One region of the Streptomyces sp. NPDC002889 genome, then DNA from elsewhere that is predicted to be linked to it. Evidence: riboswitches for the same ligand, from Rfam matches in the RefSeq annotation. Region 1 holds a riboswitch; each other region holds the start of a gene.
What was found. A riboswitch is a leader RNA that binds a small molecule or an ion and turns the genes downstream of it on or off. The one in region 1 is predicted to bind thiamine pyrophosphate.

Region 1 (4,869 bases):
GGCCACGGTGCCCACGCTGGACTCTGCGATCGAGAAGAGCAGCAGCAAGGGCAACGCCGCGCCCGCATAGGCGAGTACGAGCGTGTTGACGACGGACGCGATGTGGTCGCGGCCGATGCGGATGCCCGCCCGGTAGAGAGCGCGCGAGCCCATGGCCGGATCGGCCTGATGGAGTTCCCAGACCGCAGACGTCTGGGTGACCGTCACATCGTCGAGCACACCGAGCGAGCCGATGATGATGCCGGCGAGCAGCAGACCGCTCATGTCGATGTCCGGATACAGGCCATGGATCAGGCCCGTGTAGTCGTCCGTGTTCCCGCTCAGGAACGCCCAGTCGATGAACAGCGATCCGAGCAGCCCGATCAGCAGCAGTGAGATGAGCGTGCCGATCACCGCGACCGAGGTGCGTGCGGTCAGCCCGTGGCACATGTAGAGCGCGATCAGCATGATGGCGCTGGCCCCGACGACCGCGACGATCAGCGGATTGGACCCCTGGAGGATCGCGGGCAGGATGAACAGGGTCAGCACGGCGAACGAGATGACGAGCGAGATCAGTGCCATCACGCCCCGCATCCGCCCCACCAGCACCACTGCCAGGGCGAAGATCCCGGCCAGCACCATCATCGGCAGCCCACGGTCGACGTCGGTCACCGAGTACTGGAGATCTGGCGGCGCATCGGGTGCGTAGGCCACCACCACTCCCTGGCCCTCGTGCAGTTGCCGCGGCGCGTCCGGCTGGACGATCTCGGTGAAGGTACGGCCCTTGTCCTTGCCGCTGGTGACCTCGACGGTGGCCTTGCCGCAACTGCCCTGCTGCGCCTCCACAGCCTTGCGTCCCTCGGGCGTCGAGGTGTCGCCGGTGGGTGGAACCTGGCCGACGTTCACGTCCTTGCAGTCGACCTGCTCGACCTTGACCACCTTGCCCTGCTCGGTCTGCCGGTCGAAGCCCACACCGGTGCGCTCATGACCCGGCACTCCGCCCGGCCACAGCACGACGAGGCCGACGAACACCGCTGTGGCGAACGGGATCAGTACCGCGGCGATGACCTTGCGAAGATGCTGCGAGACGGGCGCTGCGGGCCCGTGACTGTGCGTATGGCCAGGGGCGTGGCCCTGCGGCTCGGGGGTGTGCGGCGATGAGGTCACGGGCCGATCATCGCAAGAACGAGAGGGGCCCACTGTTCAGCACGCCAGATGTGACGCTAGCGTGGTGGGACCTTTGCACACGCGGGAGCTCGGAGCACCGGGCTGAGAGGGCGCTGACGAAGCTGCGCCGACCGCCGAACCTGTTACCGGGTAATGCCGGCGTAGGGAGTAGGTCTCATGACCGTATCGGACGCACGCACGCCTGCCTTGACGCAGATCGACGAGGCCGGGAAGTCCATCGGCTGGCACAAGGGATACGTCGAGGGCTCGCGCCCCGATCTCCTGGTGCCGGTGCGCACAGTGCACCTCACCAATGGCAAGGACGTGACGCTGTACGACACGTCCGGTCCGTACACCGATCCCGCCGTGGAGACCGATGTCCGCCGTGGGCTGTCGCCGGTGCGGGAGAACTGGATCATCGGCCGCGGTGACACCGAGGAGTACGCGGGCCGCCCGGTCCGCCCCGAGGACGACGGGATCAAGCACACTTCGCCGCGCGGAGGGCTGCGCAATCTCGACGCGGTCTTCCCGGGCCGTCCGCGTCAGCCGCGCAGGGGCCGCGACGGGCAGGCGGTGACGCAGCTCGCGTATGCGCGCCGGGGCGAGATCACGCCGGAGATGGAGTACGTCGCCATCCGCGAGAACGTCTCGCCCGAGGTGGTGCGTGAGGAGATCGCGGCAGGCCGGGCCGTCCTCCCGGCGAATGTGAACCATCCGGAGATCGAGCCGATGATCATCGGCAAGCGGTTCCTGGTGAAGGTCAACGCCAACATCGGCAACTCCGCGGTCACCTCCTCCATCGAGGAGGAGGTCGAGAAGATGACCTGGGCGACGCGTTGGGGCGCCGACACGGTGATGGACCTGTCCACCGGCCGCAACATCCACACCACGCGCGAGTGGGTGCTGCGCAACTCCCCCGTCCCGATCGGCACGGTGCCGCTCTACCAGGCCCTCGAGAAGGTCGACGGCAAGGCCGAGGAGCTGTCCTGGGAGATCTACAAGGACACTGTCATCGAGCAGGCGGAGCAGGGCGTCGACTACATGACGGTCCACGCGGGCGTGCTGCTGCGGTACGTCCCGCTGACCGCGCGCCGCAAGACAGGGATCGTCTCCCGCGGCGGCTCAATCATGGCGGCCTGGTGTCTGGCGCACCACAAGGAGTCGTTCCTGTACGAGAACTTCGAGGAGCTCTGCGAGATCCTCGCCTCGTACGACGTGACCTACTCCCTCGGTGACGGTCTGCGCCCCGGTTCTATCGCGGATGCCAACGACGAGGCGCAGTTCGCGGAACTGCGGACGCTGGGGGAGCTCAACTCGATCGCCAAGCGGTACAACGTGCAGACGATGATCGAGGGTCCGGGACATGTCCCGATGCACAAGATCAAGGAGAACATCGACCTTCAGCAGGAGATCTGCGAGGAGGCGCCCTTCTACACCCTGGGGCCCCTGACGACCGATGTGGCGCCCGCCTACGACCACATCACCTCAGGCATCGGTGCGGCGATGATCGCCTGGTGGGGCACCGCGATGCTCTGCTACGTCACGCCCAAGGAGCACCTGGGCCTGCCCAACCGGGACGATGTGAAGACCGGCGTCATCACGTACAAGATCGCGGCACATGCGGCGGACCTGGCCAAGGGGCACCCGGGGGCACAGGAGTGGGACGACGCGCTGTCGGACGCCCGGTTCGAGTTCCGGTGGGAGGACCAGTTCAATCTGGCACTCGACCCGGACACGGCACGGGAGTTCCACGACGAGACGCTGCCGGCCGAACCGGCGAAGACCGCGCACTTCTGCTCCATGTGCGGTCCGAAGTTCTGCTCGATGAAGATCAGTCGAAGCATCGCAGAGCAGTTCGGCGGTGACGACGGGGTGACCAGCCCTGACGACATCCACGCCGGGATGATGGCCAAGTCGGCCGAGTTCGCCGCACAGGGGAACCGGATCTACCTTCCTCTCGCCGAGTAACCCCCGGCAGCCCAGCGTTTCGGCGCGCGCACGCTCCCGATCCCTGCGGATCCGGGAGCGTGCCTCGTCCCACCGCTCAGGTCCACCCTGCCGCTAGAGGTTGCCGACCGACGCTCTCTTCGTACAAAGCGATGGAATGCCTGGAGAAATCGCCTATTCGGCGTAATGACATCACCCGGTTGCCGCGCACCAGGGTTATGGATGCGGTCGTTGTTGGACTATGACGAGAGCACAGAACTCGCCCGCCCTTACTGCCTGGCGTGTGGCCGGCGCTGATGCAGCGCAGTGGGCCTTTATCCCCGGCTCTTCCCAGCGCGCACCGGGGGGTAACGCGACGCTCCACTACAAGGACCAGCGCATCGAGCTGACGTACTCCTCCTCGGTGCTGGGTGACTTTCTGACGGTGATGGGCCAGATTCAGGCCGATTTCCACCGACGGTCGAACAGGGCGCACGTGTCGTCGATCATGCACGGCGACGGATGGACGGGGCGAAGCCTCCATGTATGACGAGTACGGCTCGTTCGTGTCAGCAACCGCACATCCGAATGTGAGCGGCTATGCCACATGGGTTGACCCGTATGCCACCTCCCCCAGGGACTCGCTGGGCGATCACCAGCCGATGGCTCCTCTCGGACTGGAGACCCTTGACGCGTCGTGGGATCCCGCGGTGGAACTGCAGCAGCTGCTGCTGCAGCCCCCTGACGGCCATGAATTCTGCAGCGCCTCTTCCGGTTATGGCCGCACGTCCGAATCACTGAAGGACAGTGCGCTCGTAGGGCTGAGTGGAGCCACCGCCGAACTGCCGCACGTACGGCCCGCGTCTCCCGGCCATCGTCGGCGGGCTCCCGCACGGAGCCCCAGTTTCACTCTGGTGCAGACAGCCAGCTTCTCCATTGCCGCACTGACCGTCGTCATCGTCTCCATGGTCAGCGTTTTCGGGGGCATGGTCGCCCTGGACCCGCTGCGCGACTTTGCCGAGTCACGCACCTCCCAGGGCCTGATCGGCTGGTGGCCGCTTCTGGTCTACGGGCCCTGGATGGTGGCGTCTCTCTGCATCCTGCATGCGTCGCTGCATCAGCGCCGGACGGTGCACTCCTGGTCCGTCGTCCTGTTCTTCTCCACCGTCGCCACCTGGTTGTGCGTGACGCAAGCACCCAGGACGCTCACCGACGCCGCCACCGCCGCACTGCCTCCCCTCGCAGCACTGGCCTGTTTCCAACAACTCGTCCGGCTCATCACCTTGGTTCGGCCACCCCGCCAGAGCACCCCGCGCCACCGCACCCGTGTCTCGTCCTTTGCCGGCCGGCGCGCGTCCGCCGCACGTGTCGGCAAGGCCCCGCGCACGTCACTGCGTGAGTCGGACCGGACGGCCCCCCATAAGCAAGAGTCTTCGAGAACCGCCTTTCCCCGGCAGCATTCGCCTCAGCGGGGCTGGTTCCTCTAGCGCCGTTCTCCGACCCGCCGACTGATCCTCCGGCGGCCGAGCGTCCCCCAGGACATTCCTGGGGGACGCTTTTGTGAAGCGCGACCTGGGGCGGGTGTCGTTACTCCGGCTGGTGTTCGGGGCCGCCGAAGTCGGGGCTGGAGAAGTCCGGACTGGTGAAGGTCGGCCGCTGTCCCGCGGTCGAGCCCTCACTGGGGCTCGAGAAGTCGGGACCGCTGTAGCCGATCTTGGGGATACGGCTCACCGGGCGGGGCGGTCGAGCAGAGGCAGGGTCGGCACTGGGGTCGTCCAGGGCAGCACGCAGGAAGGG
Region 2 (4,869 bases), on a different contig from region 1:
GTGAGCACCGCCTCACCGGCGGTGAAACAGCCCGCCGTGTTCGGCAGTACCTGGATGCCGAGCCTGGTCAGGACGGACAGCACCGAGCCCTGGACGGCCGGGTCCAGGCGGCGCATCGCGACGGTGGTGAGCTCGGTGCCGCTCGCGACCAGGGAGCGTTCGAGCACGTCGAGGCTGGGCGCACCGCCCGTGCCCATGATCAGGCGTGAGGTGAAGGTGGTGCCGCCGATGGTGAGACGGTCGTCGGCCATGGCGGTCAGCCTCCCTGCACGGCGGTGAGGACCTCGACGCGGTCGCCGTCGCCGAGCCGGGTGCCGGCCCACCGGCTGCGCGGGACGACACTCTCGTTGACGGCGGCGGCGATGCCGGACGGGGCCGCCGTCAGCGTGGTGACCAGCGCCTCCAGGGTGGTGCCCGCGGCGAGCTCGCGTGTCTCGCCGTTGACGCGGATGTTCAGTACGCACCTGTTCATGCGACCTGCTCCTGGGGGACGGCGGAGAAGCGGAGGGGGGTGAAGGGGCGGGCCTCGTCGGGCAGTTCGCCGGTCGCCAGGACGGCGGAGAGCACATCGCCGGTCACGGGCGTGAGCAGCACCCCGTTGCGGTGGTGGCCGGTGGCCAGCAGCAGCCCGGGCAGCGCGGTGGGGCCCAGCAGCGGCGCGTTGTCGGGGGAACCGGGGCGCAGCCCGGCACGTGTCTCGGTGAGCGGCAGCTCGGTGATTCCCGGCACCAGTTCGTGCGCGTCGCGCAGCAGCTCGTACACCCCGCCCGCGGTGACCGTGATGTCCCAGCCGAGTTCCTCGCTGGTCGCGCCGACCACCAGCTCGCCGTTCTCGCGCGGCACCAGGTAGACGTGGCTGCCGCGCACGACGGCACGCACGGTGCGTGACAGGAACGGTGCGTACGGGCGGGGCACGGTCAGCCGCAGCACCTGGCCCTTCACCGGCCGCACCGGTGGCAGCACCTCGTCGGGTACGCCGTCGAGCCGGCCGCTCAGGCTGCCTCCGGCCAGTACCACCTGGCCCGCGGCACTCTCCCCGCCGTCGGCGAGCACCGCTCCCGTGGCCCTTCCGCCCGCCACGACGAGCCGCTGCGCCCAGGTGCGGCGCAGCTCCACTCCGGCCCGTTCGCAGGCCACGACCAGCGCGCCGGCCAGCCGCCGCGGGTCGACCTGGTGGTCGCCGTCGACCCGCAGGCCGCCGCGTACGCCGGGCGCGAGCATGGGCTCCAGACGGCGGCATTCACGGCCCGTCAGCCACTCCGACTCCAGGCCCGACCGGCGCTGCAGGGCGTGCAGTTCCCGCAGATGCGCGCGGTCGTCGGCGTCGAGCGCGACGGCGAGTGTGCCGCAGGCCCGGTAGCCGAGCCGCTCGCCGCTGGCGTCCTGGAGCTCGGCCACGAACGCGGGGTAGCGGCGGGCGGATTCGAGATTGAGGGCGAGCAGGGTCTGCTCTCCGTAGTGGAGTTCGGTGACGGCGGCGAGCATGCCGGCCGCGACCTGTGCGGCTCCGCCGCCGGGATCGGGATCCGCGACGGTCACGCGCAGCCCGCGCTGCGCCGCACGCCAGGCCGTGACCAGGCCGATGATTCCGCCCCCGATGACGAGGACGTCTGGTGAACGAGACATGGGCGTCCAGCCCCTCCCTTCGCCGGCATGACCCGGATCAGGTTCGTACGGTCGGAGGCCGGCCAGCCTCCCTCTCAGCCCGGTGCGTCCGGACTCCCGCGAGTGCCTTACGGTGGCCACCCTAACGCCACGTCCCAACGCGCAGTAAGGGAGCCGCAGCTGTGGCAAGGTCGCTCGACGGACTCGTGCTGGCACCCGTGGCGGGCCAGTCCCCGGGCCAGGTCGGCACCCGGACCCGGTTCACGTACCACGAGGAACAGGGCCGGATCTGGGCCGAGTACGAGGGCGGTGACGTGGTCCACGGGCGCCTGGTGGGTACCAGGGAGGGCGACCGGCTGGACTTCCGTTATGTGCAGCTGAAGACCGATGGCGGAACGTCGTCGGGGCACTGTGTCTCGACCGTCCTCGAGCTGGCGGACGGGCGGGTCCGGCTCGAGGAGTCGTGGGAGTGGGAGTCGCAGGAGGGCAGCGGGACGAGTGCTGTCGAGCAGGTCCCGCCGCGAGAACCTTCCTGACGAATCGTCAGGTACGTAAGGTTGCCGGGTGAGCGAACAGCAGCAGACAGCCCAGGGCGTACGGCGCGTGGTGGTCGTCGGCGCGGGCATGGCAGGCGTCCAGACCGCGGTGGCCCTGCGCGAGGCGGGCTTCACCGGCCCGGTCACCCTCATCGGCGCCGAACCCCACCAGCCCTACGACAGGCCCCCGCTCTCCAAGGCGGTCCTGCTCGGCACGGCCGAGGGCTCGGCCTTCGACATCGACTTCGAGGCGCTCGACGTCGAGCTGCTCCTCGGCGTGGAGGTGACCGGCGTACGCCCTGCGGCGCACGAACTGGACACGGCCGACGGGCCGGTTCCGTACGACGTCCTGGTGCTGGCCACGGGCGCGGTGCCGATCACTCTCCCCGGCACCGAGGGTGTGCCCGGGGTGCATCTGCTGCGCACCCTCGACGACGCGGCCCGGCTGCGTCCCGTCCTCGCCGAGCAGCACCGGATCGTGGTCGTGGGTGCCGGATGGATCGGCGCGGAGTTCGCGACCGCCGCCCATGAGGCAGGCTGCGAGGTCACCGTCCTCGAAGCGGCCGAGCGGCCGCTGGCCGGTGCGTTGCCCGCGGAGGTGGCCGCCCCGATGGCCGAGTGGTACGCCGGGTACGGCGTCGAACTGCTCACCGGCGCGCGCGTGGCCGCGGTCGAGCCGGGCTCGGTCGTGCTGAGCGACAAGCACCGTATTCCGGCCGGCGCGGTCGTCGTCGGTATCGGCGCCCGCCCGGCCACCGGCGTGCTCGCGGACTCGGGCATCGCACTCGGCCCGGACGGCGCGGTCGAGGCCGACCGGTTTCTGCGCACGTCCGTGCCCGATGTGTACGCCGTCGGGGACTGTGCCTCCTTCCCGTCCGGCCGCTACGGCGAGCGGCTGCTGGTGCACCACTGGGACAACGCGCTCCAGGGCCCCCGTACGGTCGCCGCCAACGTCATGGCCGACGCACTGGGCGGCGAGCCGGAGGTCTACGACCCGGTGCCGTACTTCTGGTCCGAGCAGTTCGGCCGCCTCGTGCAGTACGCGGGCCACCACGCCGCGGCCGACACGCTGCTGTGGCGCGGCGACCCGGTCCAGGACACCTGGTCGGTGCTGTGGCTGCGCGACGGTGCGCTGGTCGCGCTGCTCGCCGTCGGCAGGGCCCGGGATCTCGCGCAGGGACGCAAGCTCATCCAGTCCGGCGCGCGCCTCGATCCGGAGCGGGCCGCCGACCCGTCCGTACCTCTGAAGGCGGCAGCCGGATAGCGTCCGGGTACCGACTGTCCGTCGCGGATGGCAGGCTTGTCCCTGTGACCGAGATTGACGCAAAGATCGATGCCCTCGTCCCCGCCTGGCTCTACCTGCCGGACATCGCGGAAATGCTCGATGTCGAGGTGACGCGCGTGCGGCAGTTGGTCAAGGAGGGCCAGCTGATCGCCGTGCGCCGTGGTGAGAACCGGGCACTGCAGGTGCCGGCCGCCTTCATCGACGGCACGAAGGTCGTCAAGGGTCTGTCCGGGACCCTGACCCTGCTGAGGGACGACGGCTTCTCCGACGAAGAGATGCTGGAGTGGCTTTTCACTCCGGACCCGACCCTGCCGGGCACACCCGCCCAGGCACTCGGGGAGAATCGCGGCACGGAGGTGAAGCGCCGGGCCCAGGCGCTCGCCGTCTGATCCGATCCGCACACAACGGTGTGCGGACCGGCCGTTCCGGTCCGCACACCGCACATCCATGGGGGAACTGCTCATGTCCGCCGCACGCGCACTGCTGTCCGACGCCCGGCTGTATCTGTGCACGGACGCGCGCAAGCGCCAGGGCGACCTTCCCGCCTTCCTGGACGCGGTGCTGTCGAGCGGCGTGGACATCGTGCAGCTGCGCGACAAGGGCATGGAAGCGGGCGAGGAACTGGAGCACCTGCGGGTGTTCGCCGACGCCTGCCGCCGGCACGGCAAGCTCCTCGCGGTGAACGACCGCGCCGACGTCGCGCACGCCATCGGCTCGCAGGTGCTGCACCTCGGACAGGGCGATCTCCCCGTCCGGGCCGCACGGGCGATCCTCGGCGACGAGGTGCTCATAGGCCGTTCCACGCACGCCGAGTCCGAGGTGGACGCGGCCGCGGCCGAGCCCGGCGTGGACTACTTCTGCACCGGCCCCTGCTGGCCCACCCCGACCAAGCCCGGCCGGTATGCCCCTGGTCTCGGTCTGGTGCGGTACGCGGCGGCGTTGCACGGCGACCGCCCCTGGTTCGCCATCGGCGGGATCGACGCGGTCAACCTCGACGAGGTGATGGACGCGGGGGCGCGCAGGATCGTGGTCGTACGAGCGATCACCGAGGCGGAGGATCCGGCCGCGGCGACGGCGGATCTCGCCGAGCGGATCAGGTCCCGGAGCGTGCACCTGTCCACGGAGTGTCCGATGGGTGGACAGGAGTCGGACAAAACCGGCATATTTCCCTGATTCTGTTGGGTGACCCGCGAGCCGTGGCTAACCTGCCGGTATGGCCCTCGGAACAGCTTCGACCAGGACGGATCGCGCACTCACCGTGCGCGAGCTGCTCGCGACCGGCAAAACTTCCTACTCGTTCGAGTTCTGGGCGCCCAAAACGGAAAAGGGCGAGCGGAACCTGTGGAACGCGCTGCGCAGGGTCGAGGCGGTGGCTCCGAACTTCGTCTCCGTGACCTACGGGGCCGGCGGCTCCACCAGGGCCGGCACGGTCAAGGCGACCGA
Region 3 (4,869 bases), on a different contig from region 1:
GACGCTGTGGCGACTGCACGACGGGACCCTCGTCGAGTCCGTGCTGATGCGCTATCCCGACCGGGTCACGATGTGCATCTCCTCCCAGGCGGGCTGCGGGATGAACTGCCCGTTCTGCGCGACGGGACAGGCGGGCCTCGACCGCAATCTGTCGACCGCCGAGATCGTGCACCAGATCGTCGACGGTATGCGCGCTCTGCGCGACGGAGAGGTGCCCGGCGGTCCGGCCAGGCTGTCCAACATCGTCTTCATGGGCATGGGCGAGCCGCTGGCCAACTACAAGCGGGTCGTCGGCGCCGTCCGCCGTCTCACCGACCCCGAGCCGGACGGCCTCGGCCTCTCCCAGCGCGGGATCACCGTCTCCACCGTCGGTCTGGTCCCGGCCATGCTGCGCTTCGCCGACGAGGGCTTCAAGTGCCGCCTCGCCGTCTCGTTGCACGCCCCCGACGACGAGCTGCGTGACACCCTGGTTCCGGTCAACACCCGCTGGAAGGTCCGCGAGGTCCTCGACGCCGCGTGGGAGTACGCGGACAAGTCCGGCCGCCGGATCTCCATCGAGTACGCGCTGATCCGCGACATCAACGATCAGGCGTGGCGCGGCGATCTGCTCGGCCGTCTGCTCAAGGGCAAGCGGGTCCATGTGAACCTGATTCCGCTCAACCCGACCCCGGGGTCGAAGTGGACGGCGTCGCGCCCCGAGGACGAGAAGGCGTTCGTCGAGGCCATCGCGGCCCATGGCGTGCCGGTCACCGTCCGGGACACCCGTGGCCAGGAGATCGACGGGGCGTGCGGACAGCTGGCGGCGTCCGAGCGCTGATCCGGGCGTCGGGAGGGCCCGTCGGCCATGGCTGATAGTGTGCCCGTGCATTCGCACAAATGAACAATGAACATTCCGACAGGGGAGCGCACACAGCGCTGAGAGTGCGGCACGCGGCCGCAGACCCTCGGACCTGATCCGGGTCATACCGGCGTAGGGAGTCAGCACCATCATGAACAGCCAGCTTCGCCGTGCCGTCGGCACCGCACTCGTCGGTGCCCTTGGCGTCGCCGGCCTCGCCGCCTGCGGCGGGGAGGCCAAGGACTCGTCGGACGCCGGCGAGGGCAAGTCCAAGACCGTGACGCTGGTCAGCCATGACTCGTTCGCGGCCTCGGAGGCCGTACTGAAGGAGTTCACCCAGCAGACCGGTTACACGGTCAAGGTGCTCAAGAGCGGGGACGCGGGGGCGGCCCTCAACAAGGAGATCCTCACCAAGGGCTCCCCGCAGGGCGACGTCTTCTTCGGCGTGGACAACACCCTCCTGTCGCGCGCGCTCGACAACGACCTGTTCACGCCGTACGAGGCCAAGGGCCTGGACCAGGTCGCGGGCGAGGTGCAGCTCGACAAGGACAAGCACCGCGTCACCCCCGTCGACACCGGCGACATCTGCGTGAACTACGACAAGAAGTACTTCGCCGACAAGAAGCTCGCGCCGCCGCGGACGTTCGACGACCTCGCCAAGCCGGCCTACAAGAACCTGCTCGTCGTCGAGAACGCGGCCACCTCGTCGCCCGGCCTCGGCTTCCTGCTCGGCTCGGTCGCCACGTACGGAGAGGACGGCTGGCAGAGCTACTGGAAGAAGCTCGAGAGCAACGGGGTCAAGGTCGTCGACGGCTGGGAGCAGGCGTACAACGAGGAGTTCTCCGGATCCGCCGGCGGCAAGAAGGCCAAGGCGGAGCGCCCGCTCGTCGTCTCGTACGCCTCCAGCCCGCCGGTCGAGGTGCTCTACGCCGACCCGAAGCCTGCCGAGGCACCGACCGGGGTGGCGACCGGCACCTGCTTCCGCCAGATCGAGTTCGCCGGTCTGCTGAAGGGTGCGAAGAACGAGGCGGGCGGCAAGGCCCTGCTGGACTTCCTGGTCAGCAAGCGGTTCCAGGAGGACATGCCGCTCAACATGTTCGTGAACCCGGTGGTCAAGGACGCGAAGCTGCCCGCCCTGTTCACCGAGCACGGAGTGGTCGTCGACAAGCCGGCGACCGTCGCCCCCGACACGATCGCCAAGAACCGTGAGCAGTGGGTCCAGTCGTGGTCCTCGCTCGTCCTGAAGTAAGCGGAACCGTACGCGGGAACGCGGCGCGGCTGGCTCTGCTGGCCGGGCCCGTCGCGTTCTTCGCACTCTTCTTCGCCTACCCCGTCGCCGCGATCGTCGGACGCGGGCTGAAGGCCGACGGGGTATGGCAGTTCGGGCGGATCGGCGAGGTACTCGGCCGCCCCGAACTGCTGCGCGTGCTGTGGTTCACCACCTGGCAGGCGTTCGCCTCCACCGCGCTCACCCTGCTGATCGCACTGCCCGGCGCCTATGTCTTCGCCCGTCTCGACTTCCCCGGCAAGCGGGTGCTGCGGGCCGTGGTCACGGTTCCGTTCGTGTTGCCGACGGTCGTCGTCGGTACGGCGTTCCTGGCGCTGCTCGGACGCGGCGGGCTGCTCGACGAACTCTGGGGCGTACGCCTCGACACCACTGTCTGGGCGATCCTGCTCGCGCATGTCTTCTTCAACTATGCGGTCGTCGTACGGACCGTGGGCGGCCTCTGGTCCCAGCTCGACCCGCGCCAGGAGGAGGCCGCCCGGGTGCTCGGCGCCGGACGCTTCGCGGCCTGGCGCAGCGTGACGCTGCCGGCGCTGGGCCCTTCCGTGGCAGCCGCCGCTCTGATGGTCTTCCTGTTCACCTTCACCTCGTTCGGTGTGGTGCAGATCCTCGGCGGTCCCACCTTCGCCACCCTCGAGGTGGAGATCTACCGTCAGACGGCCCACCTGCTGGACCTGCGCACGGCGGCCGTGCTCACTCTGGTGCAGTTCGCCGCGGTCGGCATGATCCTCGCCGTGCACGCACGGACGGTACGGCGGCGGGAAAGCGCACTGCGCCTGGTGGACCCGGCGCAGACCGCGCGCCGGCCGCGCGGGGCGGGCCAGTGGGCACTGCTCGCCGCGGTCCTCGCCGGTATCGCCCTGCTGCTCATCGCGCCGCTGGCGGTGCTGGTCGAGCGCTCCTTCGACACCCCCGGCGGATACGGCCTTGCCTACTACCGCGCACTTGGCCGGATGGACGTGAGCGGCGGGGCTTTCCTGGTGCCGCCCATCGAAGCGGTGTGGAACTCCCTCCAGTACGCCCTGGCCGCCACTGCCATCGCGGTGGCCGTCGGCGGGCTCGCGGCGGCCGCGCTCACCCGAAGGGCCGGGCGGCTGGTGCGCGGCTTCGACGCGCTGCTGATGCTGCCGCTCGGGGTCTCCGCGGTCACCGTCGGCTTCGGCTTCCTGATCACCCTCGACGAGCCGCCACTGGATCTGCGGGCCTCCTGGATCCTGGTGCCGCTCGCCCAGGCACTGGTCGGCGTCCCGTTCGTCGTACGCACCATGCTGCCGGTCCTGCGGGCCGTGGACGAACGGCTGCGCGAGGCTGCCGCCGTCCTCGGCGCATCGCCGCTGCGCGCCTGGCGTGAGGTCGATCTGCCGCTGGTACGGCGGGCGTTGCTGATCGCCGCGGGGTTCGCCTTCGCCGTCTCCCTCGGCGAGTTCGGGGCGACCGTCTTCATCGCCAGGCCCGACCGGCCGACGCTGCCGGTGGCCGTGGCGCGGCTCCTGGGGCGGCCGGGTGAGCTCAACTACGGGCAGGCGATGGCGCTCAGCACGATTCTGATGGCGGTGTGCGCTCTGGCGCTGCTGCTCCTCGAACGTATCCGTACGGGGGCCCGTACCGACAAGACCTCGGAGGAGTTCTGATGGTGATGCTGCGGCTGTCGGACGTGACCGTACGGTTCGGGTCGCGCGCTGCGCTCGACGCGGTGGATCTGGAGGTCGCCGAGCACGAGATCGTGTGCGTTCTCGGCCCGAGCGGCAGCGGCAAGTCCACGCTGCTGCGGGCTGTCGCCGGACTGCAGGACACCGACGGCGGCCGGGTGCTGCTCGGTGGCGCGGACCAGACAAGGGTGCCGGCGCACCGGCGCGGGGTGGGCCTGATGTTCCAGGACCATCAGCTGTTCCCACAGCGCGACGTGGGCGGCAATGTCGCCTTCGGGCTGCGGATGCATGGGATCGGACGCGGCGAACAGGCCCGCAGGGCGGGTGAGTTGCTGGAACTCGTCGGGCTGCCGGGTGCCGCGCGGCGGTCTGTCTCGTCGCTGTCGGGCGGTGAGCAGCAACGGGTGGCACTGGCGCGGGCGCTCGCGCCGGAGCCGCGGCTGCTGATGCTCGACGAACCGCTGGGCCAGCTGGACCGTGGTCTGCGCGAGCGCCTGGTCGTCGAACTGCGCGCGCTGTTCGGACGGTTGGGTACGACGGTGCTCGCCGTCACCCATGACCAGGGCGAGGCCTTCGCGCTGGCCGACCGGGTCGTCGTGATGCGCGACGGCCGGATCGCTCAGAGCGGCACGCCGCTTGAGGTCTGGCAGCGGCCCGCGTCCGAGTTCGTCGCGCGCTTCCTCGGCTTCGACAACGTCGTTGCCGCGACGGTACGGGGCGCTGTCGCGGACACTGTGTGGGGCGAGGTCCCGGTGCCGGTCGGCTTTGTGAAGGGGCCGTGCCGTGTACTGATCCGCCCGTCCGGAGTGCGGGTGGGTCCCGTAGCCGACGGCCTGCGATGCACCGTGACCTCCCGTACCTTCCGCGGCACGCATGTCGCGCTGCGGCTCCGTCCGCAGGGCGCCCCGCCGCTGGAGGCGGAGTGCGGGCTCCATCAGGCCCCGGAGCCGGGCACGGAGGTGGGAGTGACGTTCGCTCCGGCCGAGGTGGTCGTGCTCCCGCCGGAGTAGCGCTGCGCCGCGCGGGCCAGGCGGCCGAAACGGTGTCAGTTCTTGACGCGCCTTGTGCTGCAGTCCCTTACGCTGCCGGCCCCTGCG

Region 2: another riboswitch for thiamine pyrophosphate. It lies ahead of thiO (glycine oxidase ThiO); the one in region 1 lies ahead of thiC (phosphomethylpyrimidine synthase ThiC).
Region 3: another riboswitch for thiamine pyrophosphate. It lies ahead of ACFYWI_RS02365 (thiamine ABC transporter substrate binding subunit); the one in region 1 lies ahead of thiC (phosphomethylpyrimidine synthase ThiC).

The regions. Positions count from the first base shown of each region.
Region 1 covers NZ_JBIAPT010000008.1:49,721-54,589, reverse strand. Annotated here, with positions in the region: gene ACFYWI_RS13665 (YibE/F family protein) at 1-1,146, opposite strand, end outside; TPP riboswitch at 1,218-1,331, shown strand; gene thiC (phosphomethylpyrimidine synthase ThiC) at 1,324-3,114, shown strand; gene ACFYWI_RS13655 (hypothetical protein) at 3,377-3,622, shown strand; gene ACFYWI_RS13650 (DUF2637 domain-containing protein) at 3,639-4,559, shown strand; gene ACFYWI_RS13645 (hypothetical protein) at 4,660-4,869, opposite strand, start outside.
Region 2 covers NZ_JBIAPT010000003.1:338,949-343,817, reverse strand. Annotated here, with positions in the region: gene ACFYWI_RS06555 (thiazole synthase) at 1-251, opposite strand, end outside; gene thiS (sulfur carrier protein ThiS) at 257-472, opposite strand; gene thiO (glycine oxidase ThiO) at 469-1,626, opposite strand; TPP riboswitch at 1,624-1,736, opposite strand; gene ACFYWI_RS06540 (hypothetical protein) at 1,788-2,141, shown strand; gene ACFYWI_RS06535 (NAD(P)/FAD-dependent oxidoreductase) at 2,170-3,405, shown strand; gene ACFYWI_RS06530 (Rv2175c family DNA-binding protein) at 3,450-3,815, shown strand; gene thiE (thiamine phosphate synthase) at 3,889-4,599, shown strand; gene metF (methylenetetrahydrofolate reductase [NAD(P)H]) at 4,640-4,869, shown strand, end outside.
Region 3 covers NZ_JBIAPT010000001.1:520,128-524,996, forward strand. Annotated here, with positions in the region: gene rlmN (23S rRNA (adenine(2503)-C(2))-methyltransferase RlmN) at 1-817, shown strand, start outside; TPP riboswitch at 888-994, shown strand; gene ACFYWI_RS02365 (thiamine ABC transporter substrate binding subunit) at 990-2,087, shown strand; gene ACFYWI_RS02370 (ABC transporter permease) at 2,126-3,754, shown strand; gene ACFYWI_RS02375 (ABC transporter ATP-binding protein) at 3,760-4,782, shown strand; gene ACFYWI_RS02380 (LOG family protein) at 4,850-4,869, opposite strand, start outside.